3 linked regions of the Azospirillum brasilense genome follow. The protein of the gene in region 1 interacts with the protein of each later gene in a pairwise test. Links are inferred from orthologs where the notes say so. Each region holds a gene or a part of one and is shown in the gene's direction. Other genes may lie near its edges.

Region 1 (3,098 bases):
ATTCATTGAGAATTTGAGGAGCGGCGCGCCGGGCTGGTCCGCCGCGGACGGTCCGGCGCTGGTCATCGGGGCCGGCGGTGCGGCACGCGCCGTCGTCGCCTCGCTCCTCGACGAGGGCGCGCCACGGGTCTGGCTGGTCAACCGCACACGGGCCCGGGCGGAGGAGCTGGCCGCCGACATCGGCGGCGCCATCGAGGTTGCCGATTGGGTTTCACGTGAAACCCTCCTCGAAGGGGCGGCGCTGGTGGTGAACACGACGACGCAGGGCATGGCGGGCCAGCCGCCTCTGGAGCTGGACCTGCGTGCCCTGCCCGGTTCGGCGGTCGTCACCGACATCGTCTACACGCCCCTGATGACTCCGCTGCTGGCCGCGGCGCAGGCCCGCGGCAACCGGGTGGTGGACGGCGTCGGCATGCTGCTCCATCAGGCCCGCCCCGGCTTCGCCGCCTGGTTCGGCCGGGAGCCGGAGGTGACCGAGGGGCTGAAGACGGCTGTTCTCCAGGGCTGAGGTCGCGCGATGATCGTCTTGGGACTGACCGGCTCCATCGGCATGGGCAAGAGCACGGCGGCGCGCATGCTGAAGCGCATGGGCGCGCCGGTCTGCGACAGCGACGCGGTGGTGCATGGCCTGCTGGGGCGCCACGGCGCCGCGGTGCCAGCCATCGACGCGGCCTTCCCCGGCGTGGTCGTGGCGGGTGCGGTGGACCGGCGGGCTCTGGGCGCGGCGGTCTTCGGCAACCCGGCGGCGCTGAAGCGGCTGGAGGCGATCCTCCACCCGGCGGTGCAGGCGGCACAGCGGCGCTTCCTGAGGCAGGCGGCGCGTCGCCGCGTCCGCGTGGCGGTGCTCGACATCCCCCTGCTGTTCGAGACCGGCGGGGAGCGCAAGGTGGACCGCACCGTGGTGGTCACCGCCCCCTTCCTGGTGCAGAAGTCACGGGTGCTGGCGCGGCCGGGCATGACGCCGGAGAAGTTCGCCGCTATTCTGGCCCGGCAGATGCCCGACGCGGAGAAGCGGCGGCGCGCCGACCATGTCGTCAACACCGGCGACGGGCGGCGGGCCACCCGGCGGGCGCTGCGCAACATCCTCGCCGACGTGAAGCGGCGCCGCGGACGGCAATGGCCGCCGCGGGGATACCAGCCCGGACAGGTGGTTCATGCGTGAGATCGTCCTCGATACGGAAACGACCGGCTTCAAGCCCGAGGAAGGGCACCGGCTGATCGAAATCGGCTGCGTCGAGCTGCACAACCACGTCGCCACCGGCAAGACCTTCCACTGCTACGTCAACCCGGAGCGCGACGTGCCGCCGGACGCCGTGGCGGTGCACGGGCTGACGACGGAGTTCCTGTCGGACAAGCCGCTGTTCAACGACGTGGTGGCGGAGTTCGTGGCCTTCATCGGCGACGCGCCGCTGGTGATCCACAACGCGGCCTTCGACATGCACTTCCTGAACTGGGAGCTGCGGATCGCCGGCTATCCGGTGATGCCGAAGGACCGGGCCATCGACACGCTGCTGATGGCGCGGCAGAAGTTCCCCGGCGCGCCGGCCACCCTGGACGCGCTCTGCAAGCGCTTCGGCGTGGACAATTCCAGCCGCACCTACCACGGCGCGCTCCTCGATGCCCAGCTTCTGGCCGAAGTGTATCTGGAGCTGCGCGGCGGGCGTCAGGCCGGTCTGGCGCTGGCCTCCGGCCCGGCGGCAGGCGGTCCCGCGGCGATCCGCATCGACCGCCCCTACCGCGCCCCGCGCGCCCACGCGCCGAGCGAGGAGGAATTGGCGGCCCATGCGGAGCTTCTGAAGAAGCTGAAGAACCCGCTCTGGGCCGCCGAATGAGTTGTTCCCTCTCCCGTCTCGGGAGAGGGTGCCTGCGAAGCAGGCGGGTGAGGGTCGCACGAGGATCAAGGCACTGGTCCTTGCCAACACCCTCACCCTCCCACACTCGCGCGTGGGTCCCTCCCTCTCCCGGGGCGGGAGAGGGCTTTGAACCTTACGGCAGCAGCACCGTGGACCCGGTCGTGGCGCGGGACTCCAGCGCCCGGTGGGCCTCCGCCGCGTCGCGCAACGCGAAGGTCTGGCCGACGTTGATCGTCACCCCGCCGGAATGCACCACCTCGAACAGGTCGGCGGCGCTGGCCATCAGGTCGTCGCGCTTGGCGACGTAGCTGAACAGGGTCGGGCGCGTGACGTAGAGCGAGCCCTTGGCAGCCAGGACCTGGAGGTCCAGAGGCGGGACCGGGCCGGACGCCGCGCCGAACAGCACCATGAAGCCGCGCGTCCGCAGGCAGTCAAGGCTGTCCATGAAGGTCGTCTTGCCGACGCCGTCATAGACCACCGGCACGCCCTGCCCGTCCGTCAGATCCTTCACGCGGTTCACGAAGTTCTCGCGCGTGTAGACGATGGGATGGTCGCAGCCGGCGGCACGGGCCAGCTCCGCCTTCTCGTCGCTGCTGACCGTGCCGATCACGGTGGCGCCCAGATGCTTCGCCCACTGGCAGAGGATCTGGCCGACGCCGCCCGCGGCGGCCTGGACCAGAATGGTGTCGCCCGGCTGCACCGCGTAGGTGGAGCGCAGGAGGAACTGCGCGGTCATGCCCTGGAGCAGCATGGCGGCGGCCTGCCGGTCCTCGATCCAGCTCGGCAGCGGGATCAGCCGGTCGGCGGGGGCGAGGCGGGATTCGGCGTAGGCGCCGATCAGCGGCGCGTAACCCACCCGGTCGCCGGGCTTCAGCGTCGTCACGTCCGGCCCCACGGCCTCGACCACGCCGGCGCCCTCGGTCCCGATGATGGCGGGAAGCTGCGGCAGCTTGTAGGCGCCGGAGCGGTGATAAGTGTCGATGTAGTTCAGCCCGACGGCGGTCTGGCGCAGGCGCACCTGACCGGGGCCGGGGTCGCCCACCTCGATCTCGTCCCAGCGCAGCGCTTCGGGTCCGCCGTAGTCGTGGATGCGGATCGCGTGAACCATGGTGGTTGGTCCCTTCCGTTTTTATAGAAGCTGAAGCTCCAGCGTATCGCCGGCCTGGTCCGCTGTCACCCGGTACCGCCGCTCATGGCGGAGCAGCCAGTCCTTGGTCCGCAGGCCGCCCAGGCCGGAATAGCCGC
Region 2 (4,173 bases), 1.1 Mb from region 1 along the record:
GGAGTCGTCGGTCCGCGTGGCGTAGCAATAGGCCGAGCCGGTCTTGGTGGCCGGATGCGCCCGCACGACCCAGCCCTTGTTCTGCGCGACGACGCGCCCCGGCGCGTCGGACAGGGGGGAGGCGGGCGTAACGGTCGGCGGCGGCCGGTGGGTCTGCTCCGCGGACGGCGCGGGGGCGCCGGTGGTCTGGCAAGCCGTGAGGAGCGTGGCCGCCAGCACCGCCAGGACGGCGCTGGAGCGGATGCGGCGCATGGAACGGGTCATTCTCGGGTCGTGGCTCTGCCTCTTTCGATAGCACGAACACGCATGATCGGGGAATCTTCCCTTGCCCCCGATCGGGTTGGCGCATCGCCGCATGGCCGGGCCCGCGCTTGGTCCCTTGCAGTGCGGGACGGGATGCGCGACGACTAAGGGGAGACGTCCCCCTTCGCTGGAACCGGTGCCCATCCCCGCCATGCCCCACGCCGACTTCATCCACCTGCGCGTCCATTCCGCCTATTCCCTGTCCGAGGGCGCCATCAAGGTGAAGGAGCTGGTCAAGCTCTGCCAGAAGAAGGAGATGCCGGCGGTCGCCGTGACCGACACCGGCAACCTGTTCGGCGCGCTGGAGTTCGCGCTGGCCGCCGCGGATTCGGGCGTGCAGCCGATCATCGGCACGGTCCTGGGCATCACCCGAGTCGGTCCCGCCAACGGCAAGCCGGGCCTGCCGGGCAAGGCGGCGTCGGCCCCCGACCAGCTCGTCCTGCTCTGCCAGACCGACGAGGGCTACCGGAACCTGATGAAGCTGGTCTCCAAGGCCTTCCTGGAATCCGACCCGATGGCCGGGCCGCAGATCCCGCTGGACGCGCTGGAGGGCCATTCCGCCGGGCTGATCGCGCTGACCGGCGGCCCCGCCGGCTCGGTCGGGCGGCTGCTGGGCGAGGGGCAGAAGGATTTGGCGCTCGACGTTCTGGAGCGGCTGAAGCGGCTGTTCCCCGGCCGCCTCTACGTCGAGCTTCAGCGCCACCGCGACCATTTCGCGGTGATCGAGGACGCCATCGAGCCGGCGCTGATCGACCTCGCCTATGCTCACGATCTGCCGCTGGTCGCCACCAACGACTGCTATTTCGCGACCGAGGACATGTACGAGGCGCACGACGCGCTGCTCTGCATCGCCGAGGGCGCCTACATCAGCCAGACCGAGCGCCGCCGCCTCACCCCCGACCACCGCTTCAAGTCGGCCGAGGAGATGCGGGAGCTGTTCAAGGACCTGCCGGAGGCGGTGGACAACACGGTCGCCATCGCCAAACGCTGCTCCTTCCTGCTGAAGCCGATCAAGCCCATCCTGCCGCCCTTCCCCTGCGAGGGCGGCCGCGACGAGGGGGAGGAGTTGCGCGCCCAGTCCCGCGAGGGTCTGGAGATGCGGCTGAACAGCGTCGTCTACACCCCGGACATGACGCCGGAGCAGCGCGAAGAGACCCGCAAGACCTACTTCGAGCGGCTGGAGTTCGAGCTGGACGTCATCGTGTCGATGAAGTTCCCCGGCTACTTCCTGATCGTGTCGGACTTCATCAAGTGGGCCAAGTCGCACGACATCCCGGTGGGGCCGGGCCGTGGTTCGGGCGCCGGCTCGGTCGTCGCCTGGGCGCTGACCATCACCGACCTGGACCCGCTGCGTTTCGGCCTGCTGTTCGAGCGATTCCTGAATCCCGAACGCGTGTCGATGCCCGACTTCGACGTGGACTTCTGCCAGGACCGCCGCGAAGAGGTGATCCGCTACGTCCAGGACAAGTACGGCTACGACCGCGTCGCCCAGATCATCACCTTCGGTAAGCTGCAGGCCCGCGCCGTGCTGCGCGACGTCGGGCGCGTGCTCCAGATGCCCTACGGGCAGGTGGACAAGATCTGCAAGCTGGTGCCGAACAACCCGGCCAACCCGGTGACGCTCCAGCAGGCGCTCGACAGCGAGGAGATGCTGCGCCAGGCCCGCGACGGCGACGAGACGGTGGCGCGCCTCGTCAACATCGCGCTGAAGCTGGAGGGTCTGTACCGCCACGCCTCGACCCACGCGGCGGGCGTGGTGATCGGCGACCGGCCGCTGCACGATCTGGTGCCGCTGTACCGAGACCCGCGCTCGGACATGCCGGTCACCCAGTTCAACATGAAGTTCGTCGAGCAGGCCGGGCTGGTGAAGTTCGACTTCCTCGGCCTGAAGACGCTGACCGTGCTGAAGACGGCGGTGGACCTGATCCCCGAAAAGCCGGACCTGACCACCGTCACGCTGGACGACGTGAAGAGCTACGAGCTTCTGGGCCGCGCCGAATCGACCGGCGTGTTCCAGCTGGAAAGCTCGGGCATGCGCGACGTGCTGCGCCGGCTGAAGCCGAACCGGCTGGAGGACATCATCGCGCTGGTGTCGCTCTACCGCCCCGGCCCGATGGACAACATCCCCAAATACATCAAGGTGAAGAACGGCGAGGAGCCCGCCGACTACATGAATCCCACCCTGGAGCCGATTCTGAAGGAGACCTTCGGGATCATGATCTACCAGGAGCAGGTCATGCAGATCGCCCAGGTGCTGTCCGGCTATTCGCTGGGCGGCGCCGACCTTCTGCGCCGCGCCATGGGCAAGAAGATCAAGGAGGAGATGGACGCCCAGCGGAAGATCTTCTGCGACGGCGCCGCCGGCCGCGGGGTGGACCCCGACCAAGCCAGCATGATCTTCGACCAAGTGATGAAGTTCGCCGGCTACGGCTTCAACAAGAGCCACGCCGCCGCCTACGCCCTGGTCGCCTACCACACCGCCTATCTGAAGGCGAACCACCCAGTGGAGTTCATGGCGGCGTCGATGACGCTCGACCTCGGCAACACCGACAAGCTGAACGTCTTCCGGCAGGAACTGGTGCGGCTGAAGATCAAGCTGCTGACTCCGGACATCAACAAATCCGACAGCATCTTCGGGGTGGAGGCGCTGCCCGACGGCACTAAGGCGGTGCGCTACGCGCTGGCCGCGGTCAAGGGCGTCGGCCTCCCCGCCATGAGGGCGGTGGTGGAGGAGCGGCGCAGGAACGGTCCCTACAAGAGCCTGTTCGACTTCGCCCGCCGCCTCGACCTGAAGACCATCAACAAGCGCCAGTTGGAGAACCTGACCTGCGCCGGGGCCTTCGACGGCATCAACCCGAACCGCGCCCAAGTCCACGCGGCGCTGGAGACTCTGATCCGCTACGCCCAGGCCGAGGCGGCGGAGCGCGACAGCGGCATCGGCAACCTGTTCGGCGGCGCCGGGGGCGGGCTGAAGGAGCCGGACCTGCCCAAGGTGAAGGAATGGGAGCCGCTGGAGAAGCTGAAGCACGAGTTCGGCGCCATCGGCTTCTACCTGTCCGCCCACCCGCTGGACGCCTTTGCCGGCCCGCTGGCCCGCATGAGGGTGGTGCGGTCGGCGGACCTCGCCACGGCGGTGACCGGCGGCGGCTCGACCCGGCGCAGCGTTGCCGGCATCGTGGTCAGCCGCAAGGAGAAGACCGCGAAGTCGGGCAACCGCTTCGCCTTCGTGGAGCTGTCCGACAGCAGCGGCGGCTATGAGGTGACGGTCTTCTCCGAGGTGCTGGCGACCAACCGCGACCTGCTGGAGGCCGGGCGCCCGGTGCTGATGACCGTGGACGTCCAGATGAACGGCGAGGACATCCGCCTGACCTGCCAGGAAGTCAAGCCGCTGGAGGACGCCGTCGCCCAGGTCTCGGACGGCTTGAAGGTGGTGGTGCGCGACGGTGGGCCAGTGGAGAGCATCCGCGGCATGCTGGAGCGGCTGGCCCGCGGCAAGGGCAAGATCCACCTGCTGGTCGAGATCGACCCGCTGAAGGAGGTGGAGATCCAGCTTCCCGGTTCCTTCAACATCACCAACCAGAGCCGCGCCGCGCTGAAGGCCGTGCCCGGCGTCGTCGAGGTGGTGGAGCTGTAGCAGAAAAGAAATATTTCAGAATTTCAATAAGACTGCGCCCGCGATTTCGTGGTGTTGCGCAGCGATCCCGGTTGGCGCAATGAATTTGCGATGACGGGGTGCGGTTGTCGTGCTATTTTTTGTTTGGGAAGGTGGGTGGTTTCGGGGATTTGGTGACCGTTTTTCTCAGGCAAATGTAAATACATACTGCCGTATGCGGGGCGAGGTCTGGTGCGGAGGCATGGCATGACTGAGCA
Region 3 (3,087 bases), 480 kb from region 1 along the record:
CCTCTACGGCATCGTCGGCGCCCCGCACGGCCATCTGGACGGCTTCGCCTATTCCGACGCCATCAAGGGCAAGGCCGGCCCCTGGAACTACGACGAGCTGAACCACTTCCTCTACGACCCGAAGGCCTACGCACCGGGCACCAAGATGACCTTCGCCGGCGTCAAGAAGGACCAGGAGCGGGCGAACATCATCGCCTATCTGCGCTCCCTGTCCGACAGCCCGGCGCCGCTGCCGCAGTAACGCGCGGCGGTCCCATCCGGGAAACAGGCAAAAGCCCCGCGTTCCGCCGGACGCGGGGCTTTTTCGTTCCGCGTCAAACGGAAAGCCCGCAGTTTGGTCTTGCATGGGGCGGCGTGATCGCCGATATAAGGCGCGGGAGGCTGGCGGCGGACGAGTCCCTCGCCAACCCGGTCAGGTCCGGAAGGAAGCAGCCGTAACGAGTTTCGGCTCGGGTCGTTCGTCCAGCCTCCCACCCTTCCCCATAAATTCCTGCAGCGAATTGAAACGGCGACAGCCCCGTGCCGTGACGCTATTCTGCGCTCCGTCGTGAAGCCGATTACCGGGCCAGCCGCGTGACCGATACCACCGTTGCCGATATGTCCTCTTCCGTTTCCGGGACGTCCGGGGGCCTCGCCTACCGGGTGCTGGCGCGGAAATACCGTCCGAAGAGCTTTGCCGAGCTGATCGGGCAGGACGCGCTCGTCCGCACCCTGACCAACGCCATCAATTCGGGCCGCATCGCCCAGGCCTTCATGCTGACCGGCGTGCGCGGCGTGGGCAAGACGACCACCGCCCGCATCATTGCCCGCGCGCTGAACTGCACCGGGCCGGACGGCACCGGCGGGCCGACCGTGACGCCCTGCGGCGTCTGCGACAATTGCCGCGCCATCGCCGAGGACCGCCACGTCGATGTGATGGAGATGGACGCCGCCAGCCACACCGGCGTGGACGACATCCGCGAGATCATCGACGGCGTGCGCTACGCCCCCGTCTCGGCGCGCTACAAGCTCTACATCATCGACGAGGTCCACATGCTCTCCAAGAGCGCGTTCAACGCGCTCCTGAAGACGCTGGAGGAACCGCCGGCCCATGTGAAGTTCGTCTTCGCCACCACCGAGATCCGCAAGGTGCCGGTGACGGTGCTCTCGCGCTGCCAGCGCTTCGACCTGCGGCGCGTCGACGCCCAGGTGCTGAAGGAGCACTTCACCCGCGTCACCGGCCTGGAGGGGGCGGGGATCGAGCCGGACGCCGCCGCGCTGATCGCGCGGGCCGCCGACGGGTCGGTGCGCGACGGGCTGTCGCTGCTCGACCAGGCCATCGCGCTGGCCGCCGGCACGGTGACCGCGCAGCAGGTGCGCGACATGCTGGGTCTGGCCGACCGCAGCAAGGTGATCGACCTGTTCGAGGCCGCCGTCTCGGCCAAGCCGGCGGAGGCGATGGACCTGCTGTCCGACCTGCACCGCGTCGGCGCCGATCCGGTGGTGATCCTCCAGGACCTTCTCGACCTCGTGCACAATCTGACGCGGCTGAAGGTCGTGCCGGACAGCGCCAACGACCCCGGCCTGCCGGAGGCGGAGCGCACCCGCGGCGCCGCCCTGTCGGCGAAGCTCGGCATGCCGGCGCTGACCCGCGCGTGGCAGCTCCTGCTGAAGGGGCTGGGCGAGGTGCAGGCGGCCCCGGTGCCGCAGCAGGCGCTGGAGATGGTCATCGTGCGGCTGTCCTACGCCGCCGACATGCCGACTCCGGGCGACCTGATCCGCCAGTTCCAGAATTTGCAGAACGGTGGCGGGCAGGGTGGTCAAGGCGGTGGCTCGGCCCCACGCGGTCCCGGTGGCGGGCCGGTGGCGGTGGGCGGCTCCGCCGTGCGCGCCGTCGCCCAGGCCCAGGCCCAGGCGCAGCCGAGCCCGCAGCCGGCTGTCCAGCCCGTGCCGGCCGTCGCCGTGGCGGACGAGGAGCGCGTGGCGATGCCGCGCGACTTCCGCACGCTGGTCCAGGTCTTCGCGGAGAAGCGCGAGGGCGCGCTCTACGGCCACCTGACCGGCAGCGTCCATCTGGTGCGCATGGAGCCGGGGCGGCTGGAACTGCGGCTGACGACCCTGGCTCCGGCGACCCTGCCGAATCGCGTCGGCCAACTGTTGACGGAATGGACCGGCCAGCGCTGGGTCGTCATCGTCTCGGACGCGCCGGGCGAGCCGACGCTGATCCAGCAGGAGCAGGCCGCCCAGAGGCGCGCGCTGGAGGAGGCGGAGGCGCATCCGGTGGTGCGCGCCGTTCTGGACGCCTTCCCCGGCGCGAAGATCACCGATGTCCGCGATCTCAAGGCGGCGGTCGAGGCCGAGCCCCAGGTTGCGGATGACGGGGAGAATCCCGACCTTATGGTCATGCAGCAGGACGACGGGGTTTATTACCCGCTCGACGATGAAGGAGATTTCTGACCCATGAAGAACCTCGGCCAGATGATGAAGCAGGCCCAGCAGATGCAGGCCAAGATGCAGGAGATGCAGGCCCGCTTGGGCGAGGTCGAGATGACCGGCCAGTCGGGCGCCGGCATGGTCAACGTGACGGTCAACGGCAAGGGCGAGATGAAGAAGATCAAGCTCGACAAGTCGATCGTCGATCCGGAGGACATCGAGGTCCTGGAAGACCTGATCATCGCCGCCTTCAACGACGCCAAGGCCAAGGTGGAGCAGCACGTAGCCAACGAGACCCAGAACCTGATGGGCGGGATGAAGCTGCCGCCGGGCATGAAGCTGCCGTTCTAAAGCGTTTGCGGCCGGGCCGAACGCACGGCCCGGCCACCCTTTGAAAACAACGAAGCCGTGAATGATCGGACCTGAAATCGAGCGCCTGATCCAGCTCCTGTCCAAGCTGCCGGGGCTGGGGCCGCGGTCGGCGCGGCGGGCGGCGCTGCACCTCATGAAGCGCCGCGACAGCCTGCTGGTGCCGCTGTCCGAATCCATGGCGCTCGCCGCGGAGGCCATCCGCAACTGCTCGGTCTGCGGCAACCTCGACAGCCGCGACCCCTGCTCCGTCTGTTCCGACCACAGCCGCGACCGCTCGACCATCTGCGTGGTGGAGGATGCCGG

Evidence for each region.
Region 2: the proteins of dnaQ (region 1) and dnaE interact in binary tests that used the Escherichia coli proteins (3 or more experiments, as listed by UniProt). The link is inferred for Azospirillum brasilense from one-to-one orthologs.
Region 3: the proteins of dnaQ (region 1) and D3869_RS05515 interact in binary tests that used the Escherichia coli proteins (3 or more experiments, as listed by UniProt). The link is inferred for Azospirillum brasilense from one-to-one orthologs.

Annotation. Positions count from the first base shown.
Region 1 is NZ_CP032345.1:1,606,408-1,609,505, reverse strand. The notes cover bases 42-2,993. They hold dnaQ (DNA polymerase III subunit epsilon), read left to right. Parts: upstream 42-1,154; coding sequence 1,155-1,832; downstream 1,833-2,993. Other genes in these bases: D3869_RS07775 (methylated-DNA--[protein]-cysteine S-methyltransferase), read right to left, coding at 2,983-2,993; D3869_RS07780 (quinone oxidoreductase family protein), read right to left, coding at 1,987-2,961; coaE (dephospho-CoA kinase), read left to right, coding at 518-1,162; D3869_RS07795 (shikimate dehydrogenase), read left to right, coding at 42-508. In the rest of the region: more of D3869_RS07795, read left to right, coding at 1-41; more of D3869_RS07775, read right to left, coding at 2,994-3,098. UniProt on the Escherichia coli protein: DNA polymerase III is a complex, multichain enzyme responsible for most of the replicative synthesis in bacteria. The epsilon subunit contain the editing function and is a proofreading 3'-5' exonuclease.
Region 2 is NZ_CP032345.1:2,754,086-2,758,258, forward strand. What follows is about bases 111-4,137. They hold dnaE (DNA polymerase III subunit alpha), read left to right. Parts: upstream 111-454; coding sequence 455-3,937; downstream 3,938-4,137. Other genes in these bases: D3869_RS13145 (hypothetical protein), read right to left, coding at 111-264. In the rest of the region: more of D3869_RS13145, read right to left, coding at 1-110; D3869_RS33445 (MBL fold metallo-hydrolase), read left to right, coding at 4,163-4,173. UniProt on the Escherichia coli protein: DNA polymerase III is a complex, multichain enzyme responsible for most of the replicative synthesis in bacteria. This DNA polymerase also exhibits 3' to 5' exonuclease activity. The alpha chain is the DNA polymerase catalytic subunit.
Region 3 is NZ_CP032345.1:1,122,284-1,125,370, reverse strand. The notes cover bases 64-3,004. They hold D3869_RS05515 (DNA polymerase III subunit gamma/tau), read left to right. Parts: upstream 64-573; coding sequence 574-2,436; downstream 2,437-3,004. Other genes in these bases: recR (recombination mediator RecR), read left to right, coding at 2,825-3,004; D3869_RS05510 (YbaB/EbfC family nucleoid-associated protein), read left to right, coding at 2,440-2,763; D3869_RS05525 (c-type cytochrome), read left to right, coding at 64-241. Outside these bases: more of D3869_RS05525, read left to right, coding at 1-63; more of recR, read left to right, coding at 3,005-3,087. UniProt on the Escherichia coli protein: Part of the beta sliding clamp loading complex, which hydrolyzes ATP to load the beta clamp onto primed DNA to form the DNA replication pre-initiation complex.